3 regions of the Streptomyces sp. NPDC051976 genome follow, and region 1 is predicted to be linked to each of the others. Evidence: riboswitches for the same ligand, from Rfam matches in the RefSeq annotation. Region 1 holds a riboswitch; each other region holds the start of a gene.
What was found. Region 1 has a riboswitch for S-adenosylmethionine ahead of AB0M29_RS18285 (putative leader peptide). Riboswitches for the same ligand answer to the same signal wherever they lie in the genome.
Positions count from the first base shown of each region.

Region 2: it holds a riboswitch for S-adenosylmethionine, as region 1 does, so the genes downstream of both, thrC (threonine synthase) here and AB0M29_RS18285 (putative leader peptide) in region 1, are expected to answer to the same signal.
Region 3: it holds a riboswitch for S-adenosylmethionine, as region 1 does, so the genes downstream of both, AB0M29_RS32960 (aminotransferase class V-fold PLP-dependent enzyme) here and AB0M29_RS18285 (putative leader peptide) in region 1, are expected to answer to the same signal.

Region 1 covers NZ_JBFAXL010000016.1:25,306-35,176, reverse strand. The annotation lists gene AB0M29_RS18300 (homoserine O-acetyltransferase) at 1-664, opposite strand, end outside; gene AB0M29_RS18295 (bifunctional o-acetylhomoserine/o-acetylserine sulfhydrylase) at 661-2,022, opposite strand; gene AB0M29_RS18290 (DUF1707 and FHA domain-containing protein) at 2,375-2,962, opposite strand; SAM riboswitch class IV at 3,146-3,290, shown strand; gene AB0M29_RS18285 (putative leader peptide) at 3,327-3,392, shown strand; gene AB0M29_RS18280 (glutathione S-transferase C-terminal domain-containing protein) at 3,503-4,279, shown strand; gene AB0M29_RS18275 (winged helix-turn-helix domain-containing protein) at 4,625-5,191, shown strand; gene AB0M29_RS18270 (acyl-CoA dehydrogenase family protein) at 5,206-6,438, shown strand; gene AB0M29_RS18265 (Rrf2 family transcriptional regulator) at 6,500-6,958, shown strand; gene AB0M29_RS18260 (TauD/TfdA family dioxygenase) at 7,029-7,979, opposite strand; gene AB0M29_RS18255 (ROK family protein) at 8,383-9,567, opposite strand; gene AB0M29_RS18250 (DUF6817 domain-containing protein) at 9,855-9,871, shown strand, end outside.
Region 2 covers NZ_JBFAXL010000049.1:12,875-22,745, reverse strand. The annotation lists gene AB0M29_RS34335 (MurR/RpiR family transcriptional regulator) at 1-700, shown strand, start outside; gene murQ (N-acetylmuramic acid 6-phosphate etherase) at 736-1,680, shown strand; gene groL (chaperonin GroEL) at 1,874-3,499, opposite strand; gene AB0M29_RS34320 (cold-shock protein) at 3,867-4,070, opposite strand; gene AB0M29_RS34315 (ubiquitin-like small modifier protein 1) at 4,603-4,878, opposite strand; gene thrC (threonine synthase) at 4,875-6,155, opposite strand; SAM riboswitch class I at 6,173-6,302, opposite strand; gene AB0M29_RS34305 (glucosyl-3-phosphoglycerate synthase) at 6,465-7,430, shown strand; gene AB0M29_RS34300 (trehalose-6-phosphate synthase) at 7,730-9,151, shown strand; gene AB0M29_RS34295 (aldo/keto reductase family oxidoreductase) at 9,163-9,871, opposite strand, start outside.
Region 3 covers NZ_JBFAXL010000045.1:9,424-19,294, forward strand. The annotation lists gene AB0M29_RS32925 (Ig-like domain-containing protein) at 1-76, shown strand, start outside; gene AB0M29_RS32930 (hypothetical protein) at 135-554, opposite strand; gene AB0M29_RS32935 (heme-copper oxidase subunit III) at 768-1,388, shown strand; gene AB0M29_RS32940 (c-type cytochrome) at 1,455-2,264, shown strand; gene AB0M29_RS32945 (Rieske 2Fe-2S domain-containing protein) at 2,261-3,319, shown strand; gene AB0M29_RS32950 (cytochrome bc complex cytochrome b subunit) at 3,319-4,953, shown strand; gene trpD (anthranilate phosphoribosyltransferase) at 5,154-6,218, shown strand; SAM riboswitch class IV at 6,302-6,418, shown strand; gene AB0M29_RS32960 (aminotransferase class V-fold PLP-dependent enzyme) at 6,625-7,995, shown strand; gene AB0M29_RS32965 (Lrp/AsnC ligand binding domain-containing protein) at 8,023-8,304, opposite strand; gene AB0M29_RS32970 (rhomboid family intramembrane serine protease) at 8,301-9,080, opposite strand; gene AB0M29_RS32975 (hypothetical protein) at 9,240-9,500, shown strand; gene AB0M29_RS32980 (NYN domain-containing protein) at 9,712-9,871, shown strand, end outside.

The DNA.
Region 1 (9,871 bases):
CGCCGCCGTTCCAGTGCGGGTCGGAGCGGATGGCGTGCAGTTGGATGGTGGCCCAGGCGATCTGCTCGGCGCTGGCGGCGGCCGTGGAGGCCAGCAGGAACAGCGCGTCGGTGCGGTCCGGGTACGACACGGCCCACTCCAGGGCGCGCATGCCGCCCATGGAGCCGCCGGCCACCAGGGCCCAGCGGTCGATGCCGAGCGCGTCCGCCAACCCGGCCTCGGCGGTGACCTGGTCGCGCTGCGTCAGCTGCGGGAAGCTGCCGCCCCAGCGCCGTCCGTCCGGCCGAAGCGAGGAGGGGCCGGTGCTGCCCTGGCAGCCGCCGAGTACGTTGGGGGCCACGACGAACCAGCGGTCGGTGTCCAGGGCCCGGCCCGGCCCGATCAGGCCGTCCCACCACCCGGGTGTCGGGTGGCCCGGGCCGGCCGTACCGGCGGCGTGGCTGTCCCCGGTGAGCGCGTGCAGCACCAGGACCGCGTTGGAGCGTGCGGCGTTGAGCCGCCCCCAGGTCTCGTACGCCAGCCGCACACCGGGAAGTTCCCCGCCCGCTTCCAAAGGCAGCACCTTGTCCCGTACGTACCACTGACGGCGGCCGGGAGCGTCCCCCTCCCGCCAGGCCCCGGAGGCCGGCGGGAGAGGGACGCCGGTGGCGGGTACGGCGCTCAGGACGCGCCCTTGGCCGCGCGGAAGCCCGCCTCCAGGTCCGCCTTGAGGTCGGCGAGGTTCTCGATGCCGACCGACAGCCGCACCAGGCCCGGGGAGGTGCCGGTGGCCGCCAACTGCGCCTCGTCCAGCTGGCTGTGGGTGGTGGACGCGGGATGGATGATGAGGCTGCGCACGTCGCCGATGTTGGCGAGGTGGCTGAAGAGTTCCACGGCGTCCACGAAGCGCTTGCCCGCCTCCACCCCGTCCCGCAGTTCAAAGGCCAGTACGGCGCCGGCGCCGCGCGGCAGATAGCGCTGCCCGGCCTCGTACCACCGGTTGGACGGCAGCCCCGGGTAGTGGACGGCGGCGACCTCGTCGCGCTGCTCCAGCCACTCGGCGAGCGCCTGGGCGTTCGCCGAGTGCCGCTCGATGCGCAGGCTGAGGGTCTCGACACCCTGCAGCAGCAGGAACGCCGAGTGCGGGGCGATGGCGGGGCCGAGATCGCGCAGCAGTTGGACGCGGAGCTTGATCGCGAAGGCGCCGGGACCGAGGGCGGGCCAGTAGCGCAGTCCGTGGTAGCTCGGGTCGGGCTCGTTGAAGTCCGGGAAGCGGTCGGCGTGTTGCCCGAAGTCGAACGTGCCGCCGTCGACCACGACACCACCGATGGTCGTGCCGTGGCCCCCGATGAACTTGGTCGCCGAGTGGACGACGATGTCGGCGCCGTGCTCGAACGGCCGCAGCAGATAAGGGGTGGGCACCGTGTTGTCCACGATCAGCGGCACGCCCGCCTCATGGGCGACGTCGGCGACGGCCCGGACGTCCAGGACGTTGCCGCGCGGATTGCCGAGGGTCTCGGCGAACAGCGCCTTGGTGTTCGGGCGGATCGCCGCCCGCCAGGCGTCGAGGTCGTCCGGGTCGTCGACGAACGAGACCTCGATGCCGAACTTGGGCAGGGTGTGCCGGAAGAGGTTGAAGGTGCCCCCGTACAGGGAGGTGCTGGAGACGATGTGGTCGCCGGCGGACGCCAGGGTCAGCAGCGCCAGCGTCTCCGCGGCCTGGCCCGAGGAGAGCGCCACCGCCGCCACGCCGCCCTCCAGCGCGGCGACGCGCTGCTCGAACACGTCCTGGGTGGGGTTGTGGATACGGGTGTAGATGTTCCCCGGCTCGGCGAGCGAGAACAGGTCGGCGGCGTGCTGGGTGTCGCGGAACACGAACGACGTGGTCTGGTAGATCGGCACCGCCCGCGCCCCGGTGGTCGGGTCCGGCGCGGCACCGGCATGGATCTGCTTGGTCTCGAACGACCACGCCGAGGTGTCCGGCCCGGCGGGGCCTTCCTCCGGCGTATGACCTGCGGTGACGGAGTCGATGGGCTGGCTCATGGGTCTCCCTGGTACGGCGGCGCGCAGGAGGGTGCGCCGGGTGCGGGGGCAAGCGGGGGTATGCGGGGGTATGCGGGGATACGGCGAAGCAGGCAGCGCACGGCCGCGATGCGGCGGCGCGCGGGGGAAGGACGATCAGGGGCCGGAGCGGGGCGTCAGCTCTCGACGGAACAACAACCCGTGCTGGTGACACGCACGTAGTCCACGTGGCGGCGGGTCACGAGAACGGTCGTCATGCGGCCAGGAAACCACAGCCGCGCGCCGCGCACCACCACCTTCGGCGGGCCCGTGCCGTGTAGCGGAGCAGCACGGAGCTTCATCCACCCCTTACGTCAAGCTCCTTGACGCCCCGTCACGGTGCGGCGAGCCGGAAGTGCATCCTGCCGAAGGTGACCCAGTCGCCGGGGCGGACGGGCGTCTGGCCGGTCAGCCGCCGGCCGTTCACGCGTGTGCCGTTCAGCGAACTCAGGTCGCACAGGGACCAGCCGTCGACGGCGGCGGTGAGGACGGCGTGCGAGCGGGAGACGGATTCGTGGGACAGCCGCAGATGGCTGCTGGAGGCGCGTCCGATGACCAGGGAGCGTGTGCCGGCCGGCGGCAGCGCGAGGACGGGCAGGTGGCGGATCCGGTGGCGGCGGCGGATGCGGAGGGCGAGGTGGGTCGGTGCGGCGGACGCCCGGCGCAGGAAGCGTCGCAACCCGCCGGGGGACGCCGGGGCGGCAGGCGGCGGAGCGGCCTCGGCCCCGGCCCCGGGCAGGTCCGCGATCGTGGAACGCAGTTGGGCCAGGTCGCGTGCGACGAGCACGCGCTCCATGCGGAAGAGGAAGGTCTCGTGCGACAGCCGTCCCTCAACCGCTGCCGTACGCAGCAGTTCCAGGACGTGGTCGCGATCCGCGTCGGACGCCCGCGCGAGCGGAACCTCACCCTGATACTGGCTCACGAGGGAGATTGTCCACCGGGCGGAGACGGCTGTCCACGACACCGGGCCGCTTCGATGCGCCTCACCGCGGAAGGCCGGTCCAACGGTGATCTCGACGCGTGATCTCCCCGCGTGACCACCAGGTGAGACCGCGTGCGCGAACTTCTTGACGGCCGCACGGGCCGCGCCGAAACTGACGGGGACGGTCACGATTGTCAGCGCCCACGGCGCGGGTTCGCCCGCCCTTGTGGTCATCGGCCCCGGCCCGCTGACAGGCAACCCTTCCACCGCGATGGGGTGCCCCGGGTGACGACCGGGTCCTGCCGGTGCGGCGGGGCAAGCGTGGTCTCGCGTGTCGCGAGCTCCGGAGGTGGGACTGGTGGGAATGCCCTGGAACGGCTTCACGCGGCGCCTTCACATCGATCTTCAGCGCGTCTCCAGCGCTTACTGATCCGCTACCGGTCCGTACGATCCGGACCCGCGCCAGAAGCGTAGTCGCATCCCATCGGCCGCTGGTGCCCACAAGGCGGCAGTGGCTTCCTCGCGCCCCAAGGGAGAGTCATGTCCGACAGCCATGCGCACTGTTCCAGCACAGACAACTCCAGCGCCTGTACCAAGATTTCGCCGACCTCGGGCCATCGCCCCGCGGCGATCGCACCGTCCGCCCTCCCCCACCGCTTCCACAACCGTATCGGCGTCGGTCTGGCGGGCGGCTTCTACCCGGCGCCGCACCGCTACCAGTTGTTCCTGACGGAGAACTGCCCGAGCTCGCTGCGCGTGTCCATCAGCGTGGACCTGCTCGGCCTGAACGACTCGCTCACCACCACGGTCCTGGCCCCGCGACCCGCCGGGACACCCGAGGCGTTCGCGGCACTGCGCCGGGCGTACGAGGCCACGGCGTACCACTACGACGGTCCGCTGACCGCGCCCGCGCTGTGCGACCGGTGGACCGGACGCGTCGTCAGCAACCAGGTCTGCGACATCCTCCGCGACCTGGCGGGCCTGCGGTTCGGCGACGACGGGGTCTGCCCCGCGGCGCTCCGCCCGCCGGCCCGCGCCGCGGACGTGGACGCGCTGCGTGACCTGCTGGACCGAGAGGTCACCCGGGACGCCGAGGGCCCCGGGCGCGCGGCGGCGCTGGACCTGCTGGAGAACCGGCTCGCCGGGCAGCCGTATGCGCTGGGCGATGAGCTGACGGCCGCGGACGTGGACCTGTGGGTGGCGCTCGTCCATCTCGGCCCGGCCGGCGCCCTCGGTTCGCACCACCGGCTCCGGGACTACGTACGCCGCTTGGGCGACCACCATCCCGCCTTCCGGACCAGGGCCGACGCGGCCTGAGAGCCTGGAGGCCGCGAACGCGGACACCCGTCCAGCTCGCCCACGAGACGCCCCGCACGCCTCCGAACGGCGCCCCGCCACCTTATTTCCTATCGATTTACTAGGAAAGCATTGACGGGGTGCCGTTCGGGTGCGCAGGATGATGCACATGCCCTTCAAGCAACGACTCGTACGTCGTCGGCATGTCGACTTTGGTCACGTCGTCAGCGCCGCCTGCTGTCGCGCCTAGGGCACGCGACTCACTTCCCGCGCGTGTCACTCCGCTGCTTCTGACTCATCCCAGGTGATCAGGCGGCCGGTCCCACCGCGCCTGATGGCCCGACGTACCTGCGAAGGACGACCGCCATGACCACGGCAATCCCTGCTCAGACCACTGTCCCGCACGCACTCCTGCCCGACGTGCGGCATCTCCGCCTCCTGGACGACGCCCCGCGCAGCGGCCCCGAGGAACCCGGCACCACGCCCCTCATCGGCTACCTCGTGCTCGTCCCCGAGGGCACCGACCCCGCGCAGTTCTTCGCCGCGGAGGTGCCGCGGCGAAGGATCCGACCGGTCGGCTACGCGGACACCCCGCCCGCGCCACAGGCCGGAGGCAATGGCGTACGCATCGATCCCGCGCGGCATGTCGCCGAGGTCGACGGACGCGAACTCGACCTCACCTACCTGGAGTTCGAACTGCTCGCCCACCTCGTACGGCATCCCCACCACGTGCACTCACGCGAGCAGTTGATCGCCGACATCTGGGGCTACGACCACATCGGCGACGGCCGCACGGTGGATGTCCACGTGGCGCGGCTGCGCCGCAAGCTCGGGTCGTACCGACACCGCATCGTCACCATACGGCGGGTGGGCTACAAGTACGTGCCCGACCAGCAGGAGAGCCCCAACCCCGATGCCCGCCGCCGACCTTGAGGAGTTCCCACGCCATGGGCGTTGCCACGGCGCTGTCCGTACCCGTCCCGGCTTCCGACCCCGCCTCCGACCGGACCGCCGGTCCCGGCCGGGCGCACTGGCTGCGGGTGGCCCGCGACACGGCGGACGACCTGGCCACGGACGCGGTGGCCAGGGACCAGGCGGGCAAGGCCCCGGTCGACGAGGTGTCCCGGCTGCGGGAGGCGGGGCTGCTGAGGCTCCTCGTACCGGCTGAGCTCGGTGGCGGCGGCGGGGACTGGCCCACGGCCTACGCCGTCGTACGGGAGATCGCCGCCGCCGACGGCGCGATCGGGCAACTGCTCGGCTGTCACTACTTCCTGTCGTCCGGCGCGCGGTTCCTCACGGTGCCCGCTCTCGCCGCCCGGATCGAGCGGAAGTCCGCGGCGGCGGACTGGTGTTGGGGCGGTGGTGTCGCCGACCAGGAACTGCCGCTGACACTGGCCAGGTCGGCCCGCGGCCATGTGCTCGACGGTCGGCAGAGCTTCACCACCGGGGCCCTCGTCGCCGACCGTCTCCTCGTACGGGCCCAACGGGCCGACACCGGCGAGCCCTTCGCCGTCGTCGTCGACACCGCCGACCCCAGGGTGCGCGTCGACGACGACGCCGGCACCTTCGGCCAGCGGCTCGCGGCAGGCGGCAGCGTGGAGTTCGACGCCGTACCCGTCGTCGCCGATGACGTGCTCGGCTCCCTGTCCGCGGACGAGGGCGTCCTGTCGCCCCGTACCGCGCTCACGTCGCCGCTCGGGCGTCTGCTCTCCGTCCAGCTCCTGCTCGGCATCGCCGAGGGAGTCCTCGCCGAAGCCCGTGAGTACAGCAGGGCGGGCCGCTCGGCCTGGCGCGCCGACTCCTCCCAGGACCCGGAGCTGCTGAGCGCCTACGGAGAACTCACCATCCTCGCCCGCTCCGCCTCCGCACTGAACGAGCAGGCGCTGGAGGCCGTTCACGGGGCACTGGCACGCGGCGAGGACGTCACGTACGACGAGTACGCGCAGACCTCGGCCCTGGTGGCCATGGCCGAATCGGCCGCTTCCAGGGCCGCGCACGAGTCCACCACCCGCGCCCTCGATGTCATCGGCGTCCGCTCGGCGTCGTCCAGGCTGGGATTCGACCGCTTCTGGCGCAACGCCCGCACCCACGCACTGCACCAGCCCGTCGCCCACCGGCTGCGCGAGGTCGGGGACTACTTCCTCAACGACGCGCACCCGCCGTTCGTCCTGCCGTTCTGAGAGCGTGGACAGCCGCCGGGCAGCGAAACACCCGACCGACGCACTAGGGAATAATGCGCACATGCGGATCTCAGCCAGGGCGGACTACGCGGTACGAGCCGCGCTGCAGCTCGCCGCGGCACACGACGACGGGCCGCTGAAGGCCGAGGCCATCGCCGATGCCCAGGACATCCCGCACAAGTTCCTGGAGAGCATCCTGAACGATCTGCGCCGTGGCGGTCTCGTCCTGAGCCAGCGCGGCGCCAACGGTGGCTACCGGCTGGCCAGGCCCGCCGGGGACATCACCGTCGCCGACGTGATCCGCACCGTGGACGGACCGCTGGTCTCGGTACGAGGAGTCCGCCCGCCGGAGCTGTCCTACACCGGCCCCGCCGAGTCACTGCTCCCCCTGTGGATCGCGCTGCGCTCCCACGTGCGCGAGATCCTCGAAGGCGTCTCCCTCGCCGAGGTCGCCTCCGCCCAACTGCCCGCCGACGTCTCCGCGTTGATCCACGCCCCGGGCGCCTGGGTCAATCCCTGACACGCCTGCGGCGCGGTCGGCGCCGCGCGGGAGTGCTCCCGCACGGCGCCGACCGGTGCGTCCCGTGACCTCAGGAGGCGACGGCGACCCGGTGATCGGCGGTGAAGGGGCGCCCGGAGACCAGCTCGGACTCGCGGCCGTCAGGGCCCACCGGAGTCTCGCCGATCAGGGTGACCCGGTGCAGCCGCCGCTCGACGTCCAGGTGTTCGAGGTCGCGCGGGGCGAGGTGCGCGGTGGCCCGGTTGTCCCAGAAAGCCACGTGCCCGGGCTCCCAGCGGAAGCGCACCGTGTACTCGGGACGGGTGATCTCGGCATAGAGCAGGTCCAGGAGGCGCTTGCTCTCACTCGTGGTGACATCGACGATGTGGCTGGTGAAGCCCGGGTTGACGAACAGCGCGCGCTCCCCGGTCGCCGGGTGCACCCGCACCACGGGGTGGACGGCCACCAGCAGGTTGTCGTTGATGCGCCGGGCGTACGCGCTGTCGCCGTCCACCGGGCGGCTGCCGCCGTAGCGGTGCTCGGCACGCAGGGTGTCCACGAAGGCCCGGACCGGGGAGGACAGTCCCTCGTAGGCGGCGACCAGGTTGGTCCACTGCGTGTCGCCGCCGAACTCGGGTACGGTCTCGGCGCGCAGGATGGATCCCGCGGGCGGGTTCACCGCGGCGGTGACGTCGGTGTGCCAGCCGTCGAAGTAGCTGTACTGGCGCTTGCGGTACTCCTCCCGGAAGTCCTTGCCGTAGCGCTGCTCGAAGCGGCGCGGATCGATGGTGAAGATCTCCGGGTGGTCCTCCGGCGGGGTGTCGTCGTGGGGATGGGCGTAGGTGAGGTCACCGAACTGGCGGGCGAAGGCGACCTGGGAGGCGTGGTCGAGGCGCTGACCGCGGAAGAAGACGACCTTGTGCCGGTGCAGGGCCTCGGTGATCGCGGTGACGGTCTCGGTGGAGAGCGGTTCGGCGAGGTCCACGCCGTCGATGTCGGCGCCGATGTGACCGGCGACGGGGCGTACGGAGAACGTGCTCATGCTGATGGTGTCCTTTCGGGCAGTCCGGTGGGGGTAGTGCGCGGGCGCGACGGGGCGCGGGCAGGTGTCACCCGCCGTCCGCGTACGGGCATGCGGGCGCGATCCGGCCATGCCGCTGCCGATTGCCCATGCCGCTGCCGCGGGGTCGGGGGAAAGGGGGATGTGACGGCTGTCAGTGCCGCGGTGCGGTCACCGGTGCGGCCGTCGGCGGGGCATGCCGGTCAGCGGGCGCGACAGCCCAGCCCGGCGAAGTGGTGCGCACGGAAGGCGTTCACGGTGTGCCGGCCTGCGGCGCCCCGGATCGTGGCCTTCATCTGCGCGTACATGGGAACAAGCTTCCTGCCTCCGCACGGCACGGGCAATGTTTTCTGGCGACGTGGAAGAAACTCCGTCCGCGCGCCGCTCATCGGCCGCGGCCGGCCGTACGCAGTCCCAGCGGGTCCTGGTAGACGGCCGCGAGAACCGGCGCGCCCGCCGCCACCGCGAGCGTGTCCGTACCGAAGGAGCCAACCCGTACGACATCGCCCGCACCGTCCAGCTCGCGGGTCAACTCGGGCAGCAGTTGCGGGAGATGGCGGGTGACGGCCTCGGTCAGCACCAGGGCGTCCGGGCGGAGCACGTCCAGCATCGGCCGTACCGCCCGCGCGAGGAACCGCAGCCGGGCGCGGCACAGCTCCACCGCCCGGGCATCGCCGTCCCCGGCGGCCCGCAGAAGGAGCGGCAGGTCGGGGCGCGGGATGACGCCCCCGGCGACAGCGCGCCGCGCGACGGCGCGGTCGGAGACGGTGGCCTGCAGGCAGCCCCTGCGCCCGCACGGGCACGACTCGGCGGACTCGGGGACGGGCAGGTGCGCCACGCCGCCGGCGCCGTAACCGCGGCCCTGCAGCAGGGCGCCGCCGGTGGTGATCGCCGCGTCCACCGCGTTGCCCACGAACAGATGCAGCAGGTCGCCACCGCCGACCGCGCCGAACAGCAGTTCCGCGCGGGCCAGCGCGCGGGCGTGGCCCTCCACGTGCACGGGGAGCCCCACCAGCGGCTGCAGGGCGTGCCGCAGCGGCACGTCGCGCCAGCCGAGGGCCGCGTTCTCCACCAGGATCCCCGCGCGGGGATCCACCCAGCCGCCGGTGACCACACCGAGCCCCAGCACCGAGCGCCCGTTCGCGTGCCGCCGCAGGAAGCCCGGCAGCCGCGCGGCGATGTCGTGGAGGACGGTGCTGTGGTGGGGCCGCCGTGGCACGCGCTCACTGGCGATGACGCGCCCGCGCAGATCGGTGAGCGAGAACGTGAGCCGCCGCGCGGCGATGTGCACGCCCGCGGCGGCGTGATGCGCGGTCTCGATGTCCAGCGGGATGCGGGGGCGTCCCGGCCGGGGGCTGTGGACCGGTTCCGGCGGTTCGCAGACCAGTCCCATCGCGGACAGTTCGGCCGCGTGCCGCGACACGGCGGCCGCGCTGAGCCCTGTCTCCTTGATGATCGACGTGCGGGCCAACGGACCGCCGTGCAGCACGGCCCGCAGCACGGCGGCCGCGCCGTCGCGCCGGTCGGCGGCGGGTCGCCCGCCCGGCTTCGCGATGAGCATGGGTCGCATCGATGATCCCTCGGTCCGGAGTCGGCCACACGGCAGCACCGCAAGCCCCGGCGCCGAGGGGCTACCGGCAGTGCGGACGGTTCGGCGACGTGCTGCGCAGATGTTCGCAAGGACTCCATGCCTGGTCAATGGATCAGCGTTACGAGGTGGTGGCAGTTGTGCGAAGCCGCCGTCCGGCGCCTTCCGACGACCGCTTCCGGGCCCGTACGGCAGGTCTCATGAGGGGCGTCCTACGATCGGAAGTGCTCTCCGGTACGACGGCGACCGATGGGACGGGTGGGGTGGAGATGACCACAGAGGCACT
Region 2 (9,871 bases), on a different contig from region 1:
CGGCTACCCCGGCTACCGCGACCTGCGGCTCGCGCTGGCCGCGCTCGCCGCCCAGCAGGCCGCGGGAGCGCCACCGGCCGTCACCGCCGACATCGCCGTCGACGACCCGCTCGCGGACGTGGTCACCAAGCTCGCCCTGGAGGAGCAGCAGACCCTCGCGGACACCGCGGCGCAGCTCGACATGGTCCAACTGGAGGCCGCGGTCCTGGCGTTGGCCGCCGCCCGCAGGACCGACGTCTACGGGATAGCCGCCTCGGGCCTGGTCGCCCAGGACCTGGCCCAGAAGCTGCTGCGGATCGGGCTGATCGCGCACGCCCACGCCGACCCCCACCTGGCCGTCACCAACGCCGTGCAGCTGCGCCCCGGCGACGTGGCGCTGGCCATCACCCACTCCGGCTCCACGCACGACGTCATCGAGCCGCTGCGGGCCGCCTTCGACCGCGGCGCGACCACCATCGCCATCACCGGCCGCCCGGACGGCGCGGTCACCCAGTACGCCGACCTCGTGCTGACCACCTCGACGTCCCGGGAGAGCGAGCTGCGGCCCGCCGCCATGTCCAGCCGTACGAGTCAACTGCTCGTCGTCGACTGCCTGTTCATCGGCGTGGCGCAACGCACCTACGAGAACGCGGCCCCGGCGCTGTCCGCCTCGTACGAAGCACTCGCCCATCGGCATCGGCCGCGTACCGGCCGCGTCTGACCCGTACCGCCCATCCCCCCGCTCACAGTAGAAGGATGAACGAGCCGCATATGTCGCACTACACCGAGCTGCGCCGCGAGCTGGAGACCCTCACCACCGAGGCGATCCGGCCCGAGCTCGCCGAGATCGACCGGATGCCGACCCTGGAGATCGCGCGGACGATGAACGGTGAGGACGTCACCGTGCCGACCGCCGTCGCCGGGCAGCTGCCCGTGATCGCCGCCGCCATCGACGGGATCGCCGCCCGGATGGCGCGCGGCGGGCGGCTGATCTACGCGGGCGCCGGTACGGCCGGGCGGCTCGGCGTACTCGACGCGAGCGAGTGCCCGCCGACCTTCAACACCACTCCGGGCAAGGAGGTCATCGGGCTCATCGCGGGCGGGCCCACGGCGATGATCACCTCGATCGAGGGTGCCGAGGACAGCAAGGAGCTGGCCGCGGCGGATCTCGACGAGCTGGGCCTGACGGACGCCGACAGCGTTGTCGGCATCTCCGCCTCCGGCCGGACCCCCTACGCCGTCGGCGCCGTCGAGCACGCGCGGGCCGCCGGGGCGCTCACCGTCGGGCTCTCCTGCAACGCCAACTCCCCGCTGGCGGCGTCCGCCGACCACGGGATCGAGGTCGTCGTCGGGCCGGAGCTCGTCGCCGGGTCCACCCGGCTCAAGGCGGGCACCGCCCAGAAGCTCGTCCTCAACATGCTCTCGACCATCACCATGATCCGGCTCGGCAAGACCTACGGGAACCTCATGGTCGACGTCCGCGCCTCCAACGAGAAGCTGCGGGCCCGCTCCCGCCGTATCGTCGCCCTCGCCACCGGCGCGGGCGACGCCGCCATCGAGGCCGCCCTCCGCGCCACCGACGGCGAGGTCAAGCCCGCCATCCTCACCCTCCTCGCCCACATCGACGCCCCCACCGCCACCCGCCTCCTCACCGCCTCCAACGGCCACCTCCGCACCGCCCTCAACACCGCCCGCGGCTAGCCGTCCAGAAGCAAAACCCAGCCCGTCCGGCGCTTGAGGACAAGGCCCGAGGCAGCGCCCCTCCAGAAGCATCTTTCAGCCCGTCCGGCGCTTGAGGACAAAGGGCGGGCGGGTGGGGAAAACACAGCGGTGCCCCCCTCCGGAGGGAGGAGAGCACCGCTGTGGTGCAGCCAGTGGGCTTCTGATCGCCAGATCAGAAGTCCATGTCACCGCCCGGCATGCCACCGGGGGCGCCGCCGGCAGCGGCCTTCTCCGGCTTGTCGGCGATGACGGCCTCGGTGGTGAGGAAGAGCGCGGCGATGGACGCCGCGTTCTGCAGCGCGGAACGCGTGACCTTCGCCGGGTCGATGATGCCCTCGGCGATCATGTCCACGTACTCACCCGTCGCGGCGTTCAGACCGTGCCCGATCGGCAGGTTGCGCACCTTCTCGACGATGACGCCACCCTCGAGACCACCGTTGACGGCGATCTGCTTGAGCGGGGCCTCCAGCGCGAGCTTGACCGCGTTGGCACCGGTCGCCTCGTCACCCTCGAGCTCGAGCTTCTCGAACACCGCGGTGGCCTGCAGCAGGGCCACGCCACCACCGGCGACGATGCCCTCCTCGACGGCGGCCTTCGCGTTGCGCACCGCGTCCTCGATGCGGTGCTTGCGCTCCTTCAGCTCGACCTCGGTCGCGGCACCGGCCTTGATGACGGCCACGCCGCCCGCGAGCTTCGCCAGGCGCTCCTGGAGCTTCTCGCGGTCGTAGTCCGAGTCGCTGTTGTCGATCTCGGCGCGGATCTGGTTGACCCGGCCGGCGACCTGGTCGGTGTCACCGGCACCGTCGACGATGGTGGTCTCGTCCTTGGTGATGACGACCTTGCGGGCGCGGCCGAGCAGGTCCAGGCCCGCGTTCTCCAGCTTGAGGCCGACCTCCTCGGAGATGACCGTGCCACCGGTGAGGATGGCGATGTCGCCGAGCATGGCCTTGCGGCGGTCACCGAAGCCCGGGGCCTTGACGGCGACGGACTTGAAGGTGCCGCGGATCTTGTTGACGACCAGGGTCGACAGCGCCTCGCCCTCGACGTCCTCGGCGATGATCAGCAGCGCCTTGCCGGACTGCATGACCTTCTCCAGCAGCGGGAGCAGGTCCTTCACCGAGGAGACCTTGGAGTTGACGATCAGGATGTACGGGTCGTCGAGCGACGCCTCCATCCGCTCCAGGTCGGTGGCGAAGTAGGCGGAGATGAAGCCCTTGTCGAAGCGCATGCCCTCGGTGAGCTCGAGCTCGAGCCCGAAGGTCTGCGACTCCTCGACGGTGATGACGCCTTCCTTGCCGACCTTGTCCATGGCCTCGGCGATCAGCTCGCCGATCTGGGTGTCGGCGGCGGAGATGGAGGCGGTCGAAGCGATCTGCTCCTTGGTCTCCACGTCCTTGGCCTGCTCCAGCAGGGCGGCGGAGACGGCCTCGACGGCCTTCTCGATGCCGCGCTTGAGGGCCATCGGGTTGGCGCCGGCCGCTACGTTGCGCAGGCCTTCCTTGACCAGGGCCTGGGCGAGGACGGTCGCGGTCGTCGTGCCGTCACCGGCGACGTCGTCGGTCTTCTTCGCGACTTCCTTGACCAGCTCGGCGCCGATCTTCTCGTACGGGTCCTCCAGCTCGATCTCCTTGGCGATGGACACACCATCGTTGGTGATCGTGGGGGCGCCCCACTTCTTCTCAAGGACGACGTTCCGGCCCTTGGGACCAAGGGTGACCTTGACGGCGTCGGCGAGCTGGTTCATCCCGCGCTCAAGGCCGCGCCGAGCCTCCTCGTCGAACGCGATGATCTTTGCCATGTGAAGTGGTCCTCCCTGGGGGTCCCCCCGCACCGCGGTAGCGGGGGAGGGGTGGATTGCTCCGGACCGCGTGGCGCCCGCGACGGACGGCCAGCCTGGTCGCCGGTTCCTTTCCGACGGCCGAGCGGGCCTCACCGACCCAGTCCTTCTGTCACTCTCACTCGTAGAGTGCTAACGCCAATGATTAGCACTCGACCCCATCGAGTGCAAGCGCCTGTGGATAACTCCAGGCCCCTGCCCGGCACTCGCCGTGCCCGCCGCGTGACGCACCGGGACGTCCGGGACGCACGAAGGGCCCGCACCTCGGCTGAGGTACGGACCCTTCGGCGTGAGTGCGTCGCGTCGGTGGCCGAACGCGCCGGAGCTGTCAGCCGGCCAGCCGGACCATGTCCGCCTGCGGCCCCTTCTGACCCTGCGAGATCTCGAACTCGACTCGCTGGCCTTCTTCGAGGGTGCGGTAACCGTCCATCTGGATCGCGCTGTAGTGGACGAAAACATCCGCACCACCGTCGACCGCGATGAAGCCGTAGCCCTTCTCCGCGTTGAACCACTTGACGGTGCCCTGAGCCATTCCTAACTCCCCTATTACTGGCCCTATCGCGGCCCCGCACTCCGCGGGTCCGGGTCAGACCTCACCCGCCGTTGGACCCCTTACCGGTGGCAAGGAGACCCCTGGGGGGTGTGCGCCGGAACGCGTCGACCGCGGCTGAATGTATCTGCACGGATGCCCAGTGCAACAGGTCAATTGGACGAGAATTCCTGGCGTGATCGATCCGAAATACCACAGGAAAGGTGCTTATGACGGGGCATCTCGGACCGGACATACAGCACCTTCAGGACATTCGTCACGTGAATTTGGCGATAAATCGCCGCACCAACCACAGGGGTGGCAACTTGCCCCCGGCAACTGTACAAGTTTTCAACTACCGCCCCGCGTAGGCCCGTTGCGACCCCCGACGGAGCCCGGACAGACCGGTGCCCCATCCACCGCAAAGGGTGAACGGGGCACATTTCGGTTCTGGTGACTGCCGGTAACCGTGACGCCTTCAGTACGCCTTCCGTACGTCTTCAGCGCACCGTGAAGACTCCTTCAACGGCCGTACTCAGCCGCCCGCGACCGCCGGAATGATCGACACGCTCGCGCCGTCCGGAACGGCCGTGTCAAGTCCTTCGGAAAAACGGACATCGTCGTCGTTGACATAAACGTTCACGAAACGACGGAGTTTTCCGGTGTCGTCGAGAACCCGCCCGGAAATGCCCGCGTGATTCTTCTCCAGCGACTCGATGACCTCGGCAAGCGTCGCCCCGTCGGCCGGAACCTCCGCCTGGCCGCCGGTGTAGGTACGGAGAATGGTGGGGATACGAACAGAAGCACTCATGCGAGGCCAGCCTCTCGGAACGCGGCAAGGGTGGGGCGGATGGTCGCGGTCGGCCCGGTGGTGGGCGCCACCGCGTCCAGGGTCTTCAGTCCGTCGCCGGTGTTCAGCACGACGGTCTCGGCGGCCGGGTCGAGCTGCCCGGTCTCGATGAGCTTCTTCAGCACGCCCACCGTCACCCCGCCCGCGGTCTCGGCGAAGATGCCCTCGGTGCGGGCGAGCAGCTTGATGGCGTCCACGATCTGCTCGTCGTTCACGTCCTCGACGGCTCCGCCGGTGCGCCGCGCGATGTCCAGCACGTACGGCCCGTCGGCGGGGTTGCCGATCGCCAGCGACTTGGCGATCGTGTCCGGCTTCACCGGGCGTACGACGTCGTGACCGGCCTTGTACGCCACCGACACCGGCGAGCAGCCCTCGGCCTGGGCCCCGTAGATCTTGTACGGCTTGTCCTCGACCAGGCCGAGCTTGATCAGCTCCTGCAGGCCCTTGTCGATCTTGGTGAGCTGGGAGCCGGAGGCGATCGGGACGACCAGGTTGTCCGGCAGCCGCCAGCCGAGCTGCTCGCAGATCTCGTACGCCAGCGTCTTGGACCCCTCGCCGTAGTACGGGCGCAGGTTCACGTTCACAAAGCCCCAGCCCTCGCCGATCGGGTCGCCGATCAGCTCGGAGCAGAAGCGGTTCACGTCGTCGTACGAGCCCTCGATGCCGACCAGCTCGCCGCCGTAGACCGCGGCCATGACGACCTTGCCCGCCTCCAGGTCGTGCGGGATGAACACGCAGGAGCGGAAGCCCGCGCGGGCGGCGGCGGCGCCGACCGCGCCGGCCAGGTTGCCGGTGGAGGAGCAGGACAAGGTGGTGAGGCCGAAGGTGCGGGCGGCCTCCAGTGCGATGGCCACCACGCGGTCCTTGAAGGAGTGCGTCGGGTTGCCGGAGTCGTCCTTGATGTGCAGGCCACCGGTGATGCCCAGCTCACGGGCCAGGTTGTCGGCCTTGACGAGCTTGGTCCATCCGGGGTTCAGATTGGGCTTGTCGGCGACGTCGGCGGGCACCGGCAGCAGCGGCGCGTACCGCCAGATGTTGGTGGGCCCGGCCTCGATCCGCTTGCGCAGCGACTCCGGGTCACCGAGCGGCAGGTCGTAGGCGACTTCGAGCGGGCCGAAACACTCCTGGCACGCGAAGATCGGGCTCAGCGGGAAGCGGGTGCCGCACTCGCGGCACGAGAGCGCCGCGGCGGGTCCGAAGGGGGTGGTGGTGTCGGCGGCGACGGTCTGCACAGCCATGATGGCGAGGCCCTTTCTCCTCATCTTCCTTGTGACGGACATCGCCACAAGACGGAATTGGCACCTTCCCCACCGTGTGACCTCGCGGTCGGCGGGAGGGTTGCCGGGGCTTCAACGGGCCGTTCCCTCTGCCCCTCTGGATGAGCGGTATGGCACCGGATGACGCATCCGGGCGTTTGTGCGCGTGGCGACCCCGGCATGCCGGGCTCTTACGCGTTGTTCAAGACTGTAACCGACGAGCGTGACAGTTGAGATAGTCGTCCGAACCGCGAGATGGATACAACACCAGGCCGAGAGGGAGACCCGCACGTGCTGGACGAGGTGGAACGGTGGCTGGCCGAGCGGTCCTGGACCGCGGCCGACCGGCCGCTGGACGCGCTGCTCGCGGCCAAGCGGGCGGCGGGGGCGCAGGGCACCGTCAGCGTCGTGCTGCCCGCGCTGGACGAGGAGGAGACGGTCGGCGAGATCGTCACCGCCATCCGCCGCGACCTCATGACCGCCGAGGTGCCGCTCGTCGACGAGCTGATCGTGGTCGACTCCGGCTCCCTCGACCGTACGGCGGGGGTGGCGGCGGACGCCGGGGCCCGGGTGGTGCGGCGGGACGAGATCCTGCCGCGGCTGCCGGCCGTGCCGGGCAAGGGTGAGGTGCTCTGGCGGTCACTGCTGGTGACCAGCGGCGAGATCATCTGTTTCATCGACGCGGATCTGCGCGAGTTCGACTCGCGCTTCGTGTCGGGGATCGTCGGGCCGCTGCTCACCGATCCCGGCCTGCAGCTCGTCAAGGCGATGTACGACCGGCCGCTGGAGACGGACGGGGCGGTCGTGCCGCACGGGGGCGGGCGGGTCACCGAGCTGGTCGCCCGGCCGCTGCTGAATCTGCACTGGCCGCGGCTGGCGGGCTTCGTGCAGCCGCTCGGCGGCGAGTATGCGGCGCGCCGCACGCTTCTGGAACGGCTGTCCTTCCCCGTGGGCTACGGGGTCGAGCTGGCGATGCTCATCGACTCCCTCGGGCTGGTCGGGCTCGACGCGCTCGCCCAGGTGGACGTGGGCGTCCGCCACCACCGGCACCAGGACGGGCAGGCCCTTGGCCGTATGGCTGCCGCCATCTACCGCACCGCCCAGCAGCGGCTCTCCCGCGCCCACCTCGTCCGTCCCCGCCTCACCCAGTTCCACCTCACCGACCGCGGCTTCGCCCCCCACACCCACCCGGTCGACACCGACGAACGTCCCCCCATGCTCGACATCCACGAATACGTGGCCCGCCACGCCGCGTAGTGCCCCGAAGGGGCGCGGGGAACTGCGCGGCCCGCCCCCACCGGCCGGTGGTCCGAAAACAACGCGTCTGCCCCATTGGGGCCGGTGGTGACCTGCAGCCCGGTCATGGGCTGGTCGCGCAGTTCCCCGCGCCCCTGACGGGGCACGTCCGGTGCCTGGGCCTCCGCCAGCGCAGCGCGCTTCCCCGCGCCCCTATCGGGGCACTCCGGCGCAGCCGGGCGCGTCACGGGCGCACCGTGCGCCACACGCGGCGCGGCCGGGGACGTTTGAGGGGGAGCCCGGGGGGCTAGGCTCGCCGCATGGTGAAGAGCGCCGGTGCGCGGATTTTGGTCGCGTCGAACCGAGGCCCGGTGACGTACAGCGTGGACGAGACGGGAGCCCTGCGCAGCAGACGCGGCGGGGGCGGCCTGGTGTCGGGGCTGAGCGCGATCGGGGACGACGCGGGCGCGGTGTGGGTGTGCGCGGCCCTGAGCGACGGTGACCGGGAGGCGGTGCGGCAGGGCGTGGCCGAGCCCGGCTCGCGGATGATCGCGATCGCGCCGGACGTGTTCGAGGCGGCGTACAACGGCATCGCGAACTCGGTGCTGTGGTTCGTGCACCACCTGCTCTACCAGACCCCGCTGGAACCCGTCTTCGACGAGGACTTCCGCGCCCAGTGGGCGTCCTTCGAGGCGTACAACACGGCCTTCGCGGACGCGCTGGCCGAGGAGGCCGCCGAGGGCGCGCACGTGCTGGTGCAGGACTACCACCTGTCCCTGGTCCCGGCGCTGCTCCGCGAGCGCCGCCCCGACCTGCGGATCGGCCACTTCACGCACACCCCGTGGGCGCCGCCGGACTACTACCGGATGCTGCCCGACGACGTCGCCGCGCAGGTGCTGGAGGGCATCCTCGGCGCGGACCGCGCCGCGTTCCTCACCCGCCGCTGGGCCGACGCCTTCGCCGCGTGCTGTGTCGCGGTGCTCGGCGCCGAGCTGTCGGAGGACGGGCACGCGGTCACCTACCGCGGCCGTACGACACGGCTGGGCGTGCACGGCCTGGGCGCCGACCCGGACTTCCTGCGCGAGCGCGCGCACCGCTCCGACGTGGCGGACCGGATCGCCACGCTGCGGGCCGAGACCGGCGCCGAGCGGAAGCTGATCGTCCGGGTCGACCGCACCGAGCTGTCCAAGAACATCGTGCGCGGCCTGCTCGCGTACCGGCAGCTCCTGGACGAGCACCCGGAATGGCGCGGGCGCGTGGTGCATGTCGCCTTCGCGTACCCCTCGCGCCAGGATCTGGCGGTCTACCGCGAGTACACCGCGGAGGTCGGCCGGGTGGCCGAGGCGATCAACGCGGACTACGGCACCGCCGACTGGCAGCCGGTGCTGCTGAAGGTCGACGACGACTTCGCCCGCTCGCTGGCCGCGTACCGCCTGGCGGACGTGGCGCTGGTGAACCCGATCCGGGACGGTATGAACCTGGTCGCCAAGGAGGTGCCGGTCGTCTCCGACCGCGGCGTGGCCCTGGTCCTGTCCCGCGAGGCGGGCGCCTTCGCCGAGCTGGGCGACGACGCCTTCGTCGTCAACCCCTACGACATCCGCGCGACCGCCGCCGCCCTCCACTCCGCCCTCACCCTCCCCGCCTCCGATCGCGCCGACCGCACCAAGCGCCTCGCGGCCGCCGCCACCGCCCTCCCCCCGGCCCGCTGGTTCCTCGACCAGCTCCACGCCCTGGACGACTAGCCGGTACGGGCTCAGCGGCCGATCTTGTCCAGCGCGGCCATGTCCTCGTCCGTAAGGGCGAGCCCGGCGCCCGCGATGTTCTCGCGCAGGTGCGCGGTGGACGAGGTGCCGGGGATGAGCAGGATGTTGGGCGAGCGCCGCGTGAGCCAGGCCAGCGCGACCGCCATCGGCGCCGCCTCCAGCCGGTTCGCGACCTGCGAAAGGGCCTCGGACTGGAGCGGCGTGAAGCCTCCCAGCGGGAAGTACGGCACGTACGCGATGCCGTCGGCGGCGAGGTGGTCCACCATGTCGTCGTCCTCGCGGTGCGCGAGGTTGTAATGGTTCTGCACGCACACGATCGGGGCGATGCCGCGTGCCTCGGCGACCTGCTCCACGGTGACGTTGCTGACGCCGAGGTGGCGGATCAGGCCCTCGCGCTGGAGGTCGGCGAGCGTCCCGAACGCTTCGGCGAGCGAGCCGGGCTGCGTGCCCAGGGCGTCGCCCATGCGCATGTTGACCAGGTCGAGGGCCTCGATGCCGAGGGATTCGAGGTTCGCGTGGACCTGCTCGCGCAGCTCCTCGGGGCGCCGGGCGGTGGGCCAGCCGCCCTGTGCGTCGCGGGTCGCGCCCACCTTGGTGGCGATGAGCAGCGGTTCCGGGTAAGGGTGCAGCGCCTCGCGGATCAGCTCGTTCGTGACGCGCGGTCCGTAGGCGTCGCTGGTGTCGATGTGGGTGATCCCG
Region 3 (9,871 bases), on a different contig from region 1:
CACGGACGGGACGGCAGGGCCCGAGCCCGCGGCCGCCCCCGCCGACCCCTCCCGACTCCGCCCGCAGACCGTCTGAGCGGGCGGCAGGCGCTCCCAGGGGTCTCAGGGCGGCCCCTGGGCGCTGTACGGCGGGTCTAGCGGGTCGCGACAGCCTTCGTCTTCGGCGCGATCCGCGCCCGCAGCAGCGTGGCCAGCGTCTCGGCCAGCGCCACCGGGTCGACGGGGTGGGTGACCGCCGCGTCGGCCCGGCTCCAGGTCGCCAGCCAGGCGTCCTGCGGACGGCCGATGAGCACCAGTACGGGCGGGCAGCGGAAGATCTCGTCCTTCACCTGGCGGCACACACCCATGCCGCCCGCGGGGGCCGACTCGCCGTCCAGGACGCAGGCGTCGATGCCGCCGCGCTCCAACTCGGTGAGAACGGCGGGCAGCGTCGCGCACTCCACGTACTCCACCGGCGGCAGATCGGCGGCGGGCCTGCGGCCGACGGCGAGCCGGACCTGTTCCCGGGTGTTCGCGTCGTCGCTGTAGACCAGCACCGTGGCGGTCGCCTGCATCGTGGTTCCTCCTCGTGAAGGCGTTCTCAATCTCTTCGGATGCTACTCCCGCGACCGCCCCGACGAGGAGGGTTCCGACCCGTCGAAGATCCGCCGGACACACCGTCATCCCTCGTTCGAGGGACTGGCGCACTACGCCACGCGGGTAGCCCTGGGGCCTGGACACACCGAAGGGGACCCCCCGGAGTGAGCGCCAGATAAGCGACCGACATAATGTCGGACGTGGCGACAGCAACTGCAGTAGAAACCGGGCACGCGCACCCGTCGGTCAACCGGCCGAACCTCACCAGCGTCGGAACCATCATCTGGTTGAGTTCCGAGCTGATGTTCTTCGCGGCCCTCTTCGCGATGTACTTCACCCTTCGGTCGGTCACGGGTGCCGACTTCTGGAAGGCACACGCCGATGCGTTGAACGTCCCGTTCTCGGCGACGAACACGACGATCCTCGTGCTCTCCTCCTTCACCTGCCAGATGGGCGTCTTCGCCGCTGAGCGTGGTGATGTGAAGAAGCTCCGGTCGTGGTTCATCGTGACCTTCGTGATGGGCGCGATCTTCATCGGCGGGCAGATCTTCGAGTACACCAACCTGGTCAAGAAGGACGGGATCTCGCTGAGCTCAGACCCGTACGGCTCGGTGTTCTATCTGACCACCGGGTTCCACGGGTTGCACGTGACAGGCGGCCTGATCGCGTTCCTGCTGGTGCTCGGCCGTACCTACGCGGCCAAGCGGTTCACCCACCAGCAGGCCACCGCTGCCATCGTCGTGTCCTACTACTGGCACTTCGTCGATGTCGTGTGGATCGGCCTCTTCGCCACGATCTACCTGATCAAGTAGTCGGTCGCGCACCACACACACATTCCAGAAGCATCGACGCAAGAGATCCTGACACCGGGGTAATCCGTGAAAAAGCTCTCCGCACGACGGCGCCACCCGCTGGCGGCGCTTGTCGTCCTACTCTTCGCGCTCGCGGCCACCGGGGGGCTGTACGCCGCGCTCGCGCCGGCGCCCAAGGCGCAGGCTGACGATTCGGCTCAGTCCCTCGCGATCACCGAGGGCAAGAAGCTGTACTCGGTCGGCTGCGCCAGCTGCCACGGTATGTCCGGGCAGGGCAGTTCCGACGGCCCGAGCCTGGTCGGCATCGGCGCCGCGGCCGTGGACTTCCAGGTCGGCACCGGCCGCATGCCCGCACAGCAGCCCGGCGCGCAGATCCCGAAGAAGAAGGTGATCTACAGCCAGGCCGAGATCGACCAGCTCGCCGCGTACATCGCGTCGCTCGGCCCGGGTCCCGCCATCCCCACCAAGGACCAGTACAGTCCGGCCGGCGCGGACTCCGCCAAGGGCGGCGAGCTGTTCCGTACCAACTGCTCCCAGTGCCACAACTTCGTTGGCAAGGGCGGGGCGTTGACGGATGGCAAGTATGCGCCGACCCTGGAAGGCGTGGATCCCAAGCACATCTACGAGGCCATGCTGACCGGTCCGCAGAGCATGCCGTCCTTCCCGGACACCACGATGCCGCAGGACACCAAGGCTGACATCATCGCGTACCTGCACGAGGTGGACAGCGCCAAGTCGGAGAGCCCCGGTGGTCTCTCCCTCGGCAGCATCGGCCCGGTGTCGGAGGGCCTGTTCGCGTGGGTCTTCGGACTCGGGACGCTACTGGGCATCGCGACCTGGGTCGCCGCCCGGACGACTAAGGCCAAGAAGTCATGAGCGAGACTGGATCTCACAAAGACGTGTCAGAGAACCTGCCGAGTGAGCACCATGCTCACGGGAGCGAAGTAGCGGTCACCGAGGACCCGTTCGCCAACCCCGGGCATCCTGCCCACGAGTACCGCCGCCAGGACATCGACGAGCGGGCCGCGAAGCACTCCGAGCGAGTGGTGGCGGGGCTGTTCACCCTGTCGATGCTCGGCACGATCGCGTTCATCGCGTGCTTCGTGATCTTCCCGGTCGACAAGATCGTCTTCATCTTCCCGTTCGGCAACGTCAGTGCGCTGAACTTCTCGCTGGGCCTCACGCTCGCCGTGGCGCTGCTCGGCATCGGCGCGGGCGCGGTCCACTGGGCCCGCACCCTGATGTCCGACGAGGAGATCGCCGACGAACGCCACCGTGCGGACGCGGACGACGAACTGCGCGCGAACGTCGAGGCGCAGTGGATCCAGGGCGCGAAGGAGAGCGGCTTCGGACGGCGCAAGCTGATCCGCAACACCATGCTCGGCGCGCTGACCCTGGTGCCGCTGTCCGGTCTGGTGATCCTGCGCGACCTCGGCCCGCTGCCGGAGGACAAGCTCCGTCACACCATGTGGGCCAAGGGCAAGACGCTGGTCAACATGAACACCAACAAGCCGCTGCGTCCCGAGGACATCGTGGTGGGTTCGCTCACCTTCGCGAAGCCCGAGGGCCTGGAGGAGTCGCAGGAGGACTTCCAGGAGCAGATCGCCAAGGCGGCGCTGATGATCGTGCGGCTCAAGCCGGACGACATCAAGGACAAGCAGGAAGCCGACTGGGCCCACGAGGGCATCGTCGCCTTCTCCAAGATCTGCACTCACGTCGGCTGTCCGATCAGCCTGTACGAGCAGCAGACGCACCACGTACTCTGCCCGTGCCACCAGTCGACGTTCGACCTGTCCGACGGTGCCCGGGTGATCTTCGGCCCAGCGGGACACCCGCTGCCGCAGCTTCGGATCAGCGTCAATGGTGAGGGCAACCTCGTCGCCCTCGGCGACTTCGCGGTGCCCGTCGGTCCGGCCTTCTGGGAGCGCTGATGACTACAACGACCGAAGCCCCTGTCCGCCGGGGCAAAGCACCCGCGGGGCAGCGGGTCGCGGAGTGGACCGACAGCCGGCTCGGGCTCTACAAGCTGGCCAAGTCCAACCTGCGCAAGATCTTCCCGGACCACTGGTCCTTCATGCTGGGCGAGATCTGCCTGTACAGCTTCACGATCCTCATCCTCACGGGTGTCTATCTGACGCTGTTCTTCCACCCCAGCATGAGCGAGGTCGTCTACCACGGCCCGTACGTGCCGCTGCAGGGTGTGCGGATGTCGGAGGCGTACGCCTCGACCATGCACATCAGCTTCGAGGTGCGCGGTGGTCTGCTGATCCGGCAGATCCACCACTGGGCCGCGCTGATCTTCGTCGCGGCGATGATCGTGCACATGATGCGCGTGTTCTTCACCGGCGGTTTCCGCAAGCCGCGTGAGATCAACTGGCTGTTCGGCTGGACGCTGCTGTTCCTCGGCATGTTCACCGGCTTCACCGGTTACTCGCTCCCCGACGACCTGCTCTCCGGCACCGGTATCCGGTTCGCCGAGGGCGCGGTGCTCGCCACCCCGATCGTGGGCACGTACATCTCGATGTTCCTGTTCGGCGGCGAGTTCCCCGGTCACGACCTGGTGCCGCGCTTCTACTCGGTGCACATCCTGCTGCTGCCGGGCCTGATGGCCGGTCTGCTGGTCGCGCACCTGATCCTGGTCTTCTACCACAAGCACACCCAGTTCCCGGGTGCGGGCAAGACCGAGAAGAACGTCGTCGGCATGCCGCTGCTGCCGGTGTACACCGCGAAGGCGGGCGGCTTCTTCTTCCTGGTCTTCGGTCTGATCGCGGCGCTCGCCGCGGTCGCCACCATCAACCCGATCTGGACGATGGGTCCCTACCGGCCGGACCAGGTGTCCACCGGAGCCCAGCCCGACTGGTACATGGGCTTCTCCGAGGGCCTGATCCGTGTGATGCCCGGATGGGAGATCAGAGGCTTCGGCCACACGCTGGCACTGGGTGTGTTCGTACCGCTGATGATCTTCCCGCTGGTCCTCGCGGCGATCGCGGTCTACCCGTTCATCGAGTCCTGGGTGACCGGGGACAAGCGTGAGCACCACCTGCTGGACCGCCCGCGCAACCGCCCCGTCCGCACCGGCTTCGGTGTCGCCTGGCTGACGATGTACTTCGTGCTGCTGATCGGTGGCGGCAACGACCTGTGGGCCACGCACTTCCATCTGTCGATCAACGTGATCACCTGGTTCGTCCGCATCGGCTTCTTCACGCTGCCGGTCGCGTCGTTCTACGTGACCAAGCGGATCTGCCTGGGCCTGCAGCTCCGGGACCGCGAGAAGGTGCTGCACGGTCGCGAGACCGGCATCATCAAGCGGCTGCCGCACGGCGAGTTCATCGAGGTGCACGAGCCGCTCTCGCAGGAGCAGCGCCACATCCTCACCGCGCACGTCCAGCCGACCCCGCTGGAGATCGGCCCCGAGGTCGACGAGAACGGTGTCGAGCGCAAGGCCAACCCGGTCGAGAAGCTCCGGGCGAAGCTGTCGCGTGGGTTCTACGGGGAGAGCAGCCAGATCCCCAAGCCCACCGTCGAGGAGTACGAGGAGATCACCAGCGGGCACGGGCACCACTAGCCGTACGGTGCACCACCGCTGAGCAGTGCTGAGCAACGCCACCTTCCGGGCCGGTCCCGGTGTCCCTTCGGGGGCGCCGGGGCCGGCCCGGAGGCGTTGCGGGACAGGGGCGTCCGCAGTGCGGGCAGCGGCCGCCGCACGGTCGGCCCGCCGCTAGGCTGAGCGCGCGGAACCCTTCCCGACCACCAGGAGCGTGGACCATGAGCGTTGTGACCCCGGCAGGCGGCAACAGCCCGGCGGCCCCCTCCTGGCCCGACGTCCTCAGCACCCTGCTGGCCGGACGGGACCTCACCGCGGCGCAGACCGGGTGGGCGATGGACACGATCATGCGCGGTGAGGCCACCGACGTGCAGATCGCCGGGTTCGCGGTCGCGCTGCGGGCCAAGGGGGAGACCGTCGAGGAGGTCTCCGGGATGGTGCGGGCGATGTACGCGCACGCCAACACCATCGAGGTGCCGGGCAAGACGGTGGACATCGTCGGCACCGGCGGCGACCGGGCCAAGACCGTGAACATCTCCACGATGTCGGCCATCGTGGTGGCGGGCACCGGCGCCAAGGTCGTCAAGCACGGCAACCGGGCCGCGTCCTCGGCCAGCGGCGCCTCCGACGTACTCGAACACCTGGGGGTCAACCTCCAGCTCACCCCGCAGCGGGTCGTCGAGGTCGCGGAGGAGGCCGGGATCACCTTCTGCTTCGCGGTGAAGTTCCACCCGGCGCTGCGCCATGTGGCGACCGCGCGCGCCGAGCTGGGGGTCGCGACGACCTTCAACTTCCTCGGCCCGCTGACCAATCCGGCCCGGGTGCGGGCGCAGGCGACCGGTGTCGCCGATCTTCGGATGGCGCCGATCCTGGCCGGGGTGCTGGCCGAACGCGGCTCCTCCGCCCTGGTGTTCCGTGGCGACGACGGTCTGGACGAGCTGACCACCACCGCCACCTCCCAGGTGTGGGTGGTGCGTGACGGCAAGGTCGAGCAGACTCCCTTCGACCCGCGCGACGTCGGTCTCGGCCTGGTGCCCGTGGAGGCCCTGCGCGGCGCCGACGCGGCCTACAACGCGCAGGTCGCCCGGCGGGTGCTCGCGGGCGAGACCGGGCCGGTACGCGACGCGGTGCTGCTGAACTCGGCGGCCGCGCTCGTGGCGCTGTCGCCGACCAGCGGCTCGCTGGAGGAGCAGATCTCCGCCGGGCTGGTCCGGGCGGCCGAGTCGATCGACTCGGGCCGGGCCGCCGCCGCGCTGGAGCGGTGGGCCGCGGCGAGCAACGCGTAGCAGGACGTACGCACGCACAAGTCGCCGTCCACTCCATGGACGGCGACTTGTGCGTGCGCCGCCCTGTGGCAGAATGCTGAGCAGGTCACGAGTGACAGCGCAAAGGCCCCGGCTCGCTGTCCGGCAACCCTCCGTCCGAGGCGGGGTGCCCCGGGTGATGACCAGGCCGTGAGCAGCGAGGCTCTCGGCAAGCCGGACTTGGGGAGTTCTCTCATGCGTAAGCGAATGCGATAGGGCCTGTCGGCCCGGTTCCGCCGTACCGCCATCACGTCGACGCAGGGCTCTGCCGCGCGTCCGACGCATCCGTTCGACGAAATCCGTCCCGCTCCGCCCCGCGTGCATCCGCCGGTGTGTCCTCCGGCCGCGGGCGTGCGGTGATGTCGCCTGCCTTTTACGGGAGTTCGCCATGACTGTGTCCTTCGCTGCCACCGACCGAGAGATTTGTACCCCGCTGCCCGTTCTGGGGCATGACGTCCGCGTGCCGCTGGTGACCGGCGGCGAGGTGACGTACGCCGCGCTCGACTACGCGGCCAGCGCCCCGGCGCTGCAGCGGGTCTGGGACGACGTGGCGGCGTACGCCCCGTACTACGGCAGCGTGCACCGCGGCGCCGGGTACCTGTCGCAGCTCTCCACCGACCTGTTCGAGCAGAGCCGGGAGACCGTGGCCGCGTTCCTCGGCTGCCGGGCGGACGACCAGGTGGTCTTCACCCGGTCGACCACCGACTCGCTCAACCTGCTGGCCGCCGTGCTGCCCGCCGGCACCCGGGTCTTCGTCTTCGAGACCGAGCACCACGCCTCGCTGCTGCCCTGGGAGCGCGCCGAGGGCGCCGAGGTCACCTACCTGGCGGCGCCGCGCACCCCCGAGCAGGCGGTCGCCGCGCTCGACGTGGCGCTGCACGCCGCGCCCAAGGGCCCCAAGCTGGTCTGCGTCACCGGTGCCTCGAACGTCACCGGCGAGCTGTGGCCGGTACGGGAGCTGGCCGCCGCCGCGCACCGGCACGGCGCCCGGATCGTGCTCGACGCCGCGCAGCTCGCCCCGCACCACCCGGTGGACGTCGCCGCGCTCGACGTCGACTGGGTCGCCTTCTCCGGCCACAAGCTGTACGCCCCCTTCGGCTCCGGAGTGCTGGCCGGGCGGGCCGACTGGCTGCGCGAGGCGGAGCCGTACCTCGCCGGGGGCGGCGCGAGCCGCAAGGTCGCCCGCCGGGCCGACGGCGGGGTCGACGTCGAGTGGCACACCACCGCCGCCCGGCACGAGGCGGGCTCGCCCAACGTGATCGGCGTCTACGCGGTCGCCGCCGCGTGCAAGGCGCTCACCGAGGCCGGGTTCGACCGGCTCGTCAGCCGCGAGCAGCAGCTGCTGGCCCGGCTGCGGGAGGGCCTCGCGGAGGTCCCCGAGGTGCGGGTGCTCTCGCTCTTCGGCGAGGACGCGCCGCGGGTGGGCGTGCTGTCCTTCGTCGTCCAGGGCTGGAACAGCTCGCACTTCGCCGCGGCGCTCTCCGCGGAGTACGGCATCGGGGTCCGCGACGGCCTCTTCTGCGCCCACCCCCTGGTCCGCACCCTCCTCGGGGGCGAGCCGGACGCGCCGGGCGAGTGCGGGGCGCCCGAGGCGGTGCCCGGCGAGCGCTCCCTGAACGCCATCCGGGTCAGCTTCGGCGCCGGGACGCCCGACGAGCACATCGAGCGCTTCGTGCGCGCCGTGCGGGAGCTCGTCCGCGACGGCGCCCGCTGGAAGTACCGCACCGAGGACGGCCGCTGCGTCCCCGACCGCGGCTGACGCCGGCCCGCGGGCGGGCCGGCGGCGCTACGAGTCGAGGCCGATGGCGAAGGCGGCTTCCAGGTCGTGCTGCGAGTAGGTGCGGAAGGCGACATGGGTGTCGGTGACCTGGACGCCGGGGATCTTGCTGATCCGGCCCGGGATGATGTCCGCGAGGTCGTCGTGCCGGGCCACCCGCACCAGCGCCACGAGGTCGTACGTCCCGGTCACCGAGTAGACCTCGCTGACGTTCTCCAGCGCGGCGATCGACTCGGCGATCTCGGGGATGCGGTCGACTGACGTCTTGATGAGCACGATCGCGGTGATCACGGCTGGATGTCTCCTTGGGTCGACCCGAATACGAGCCCTACCTTACGACGCGGCCGGTAGCACACCCAGGCGCAGAGGAACCCGAAGGCGAAGCCGACCACATGGGCGAGGTAGGCGACGCCGGGACCGTTGCGCGCGGTCTGCGCGGCCAGCCACTGCAGCACGAACCAGAAGCCGAGCACCACCCAGGCGGGGAAGCGCAGTGGGATGAAGAAGAGGAACGGGAACAGGCTGGTGACGCGGGCCCGGGGATAGAGGTAGAGGTACGCGCCCAGCGCCCCGGAGATCGCCCCGGAGGCGCCCACCAGGGTCTGCGCCGACTCGCTGTTGGCCAGCGCGAAACCGTAGGTCGCCAGATACCCCGCGACCAGGTAGAAGACGGCGAAGCGGACCCTGCCCATGCGGTTCTCCACGTTGTCGCCGAAGACGTAGAGGAAGAGCATGTTGCCGATCAGGTGCAGCCAGCTCCCGTGCAGGAACATCCCGGTGAGCACGGAGACGAACGGCACCTTGGTGAAGGCGTCCGGCACCGGGCACCCGGAGGGCAGCCCGAGCCGGTCGGGCGGGAGCTGCCCGTGGAACAACTCGTACGGGATGACGCCCCAGTGGTTGAAGTAGCCCGACTGCGCGCACTGCAGCCGCTCGCCGGTCCCGTACGAGGTGTTGAAGCCGGAGAGCGGGCCGAGCAGGAAGACCACGGTGCACACGGCGATCAGCCCGTATGTCACGACCGGTGGACGGCGGACGGGGTTCTTGTCGTACACCGGGATGACCATGGACCGATGATGACGGACCGGGCGTAACGGTCATAGGCCGCCTCGCCGCAGCGCGCCGTACCTCCGAGGCCGTAGGGTGACCCGGGACGTTTCGCCCTCCGCCGGCCATCGGCTGGGGGAACCCCCGTCACGTATGCCCGAGGAAGAGGTGCAGACCCGATGCCGGTTCCCCTGCCGACCGACACCACGCGCTGGCGCTGCACGCTGTGCGGCAATCTCACCCGCTTCGACGTGACCCGCTCGACGCGGGTCGTGGAGTACGTCCACCTCGATCTCGCGGGCGCGCCGTCGATCGAGGAGACCGAGGTGCTCAGCGAGACGGTCGAGTCGGTGCGCTGCCGCTGGTGCAACGCGCTGGACCAGATCGAGCTGGTCGACCGGCCCGGCGCCGACGCGGAGAACGGCACCGCGCAGGGTTGACCGCCCGTACGGGGACAATGGACACAAGAGGCGGCGGCCGGAGGATCGAAGGGGGCCGGGGAGGCGCCGTGTAACCGGACGGGAGTGACTGGTGGACGGTATCGGCGGCGTTCCGCGGGCCGAGGCGAGCGGGGCCGAGGCGGGTGCCGCCGCGCCGGGCGAAGGCGCGCCGGACGACGGCGTTCCTGACGACCGTGTCGCGGGCGACGGCGTGCCCGGGCCCGGCGGTGAGCCCGCGCTCGACCGGCCGCTGCCCGAGGGGGTACGCCACCGGGTGGTCGCCATCGCCGCCGACGCGTTCGGCAGCTTCACCTACCCGGAACTGCCGGTCAGCTTGCGCCCGTACGCCCGCTTCACCCCCTCCAGACGTG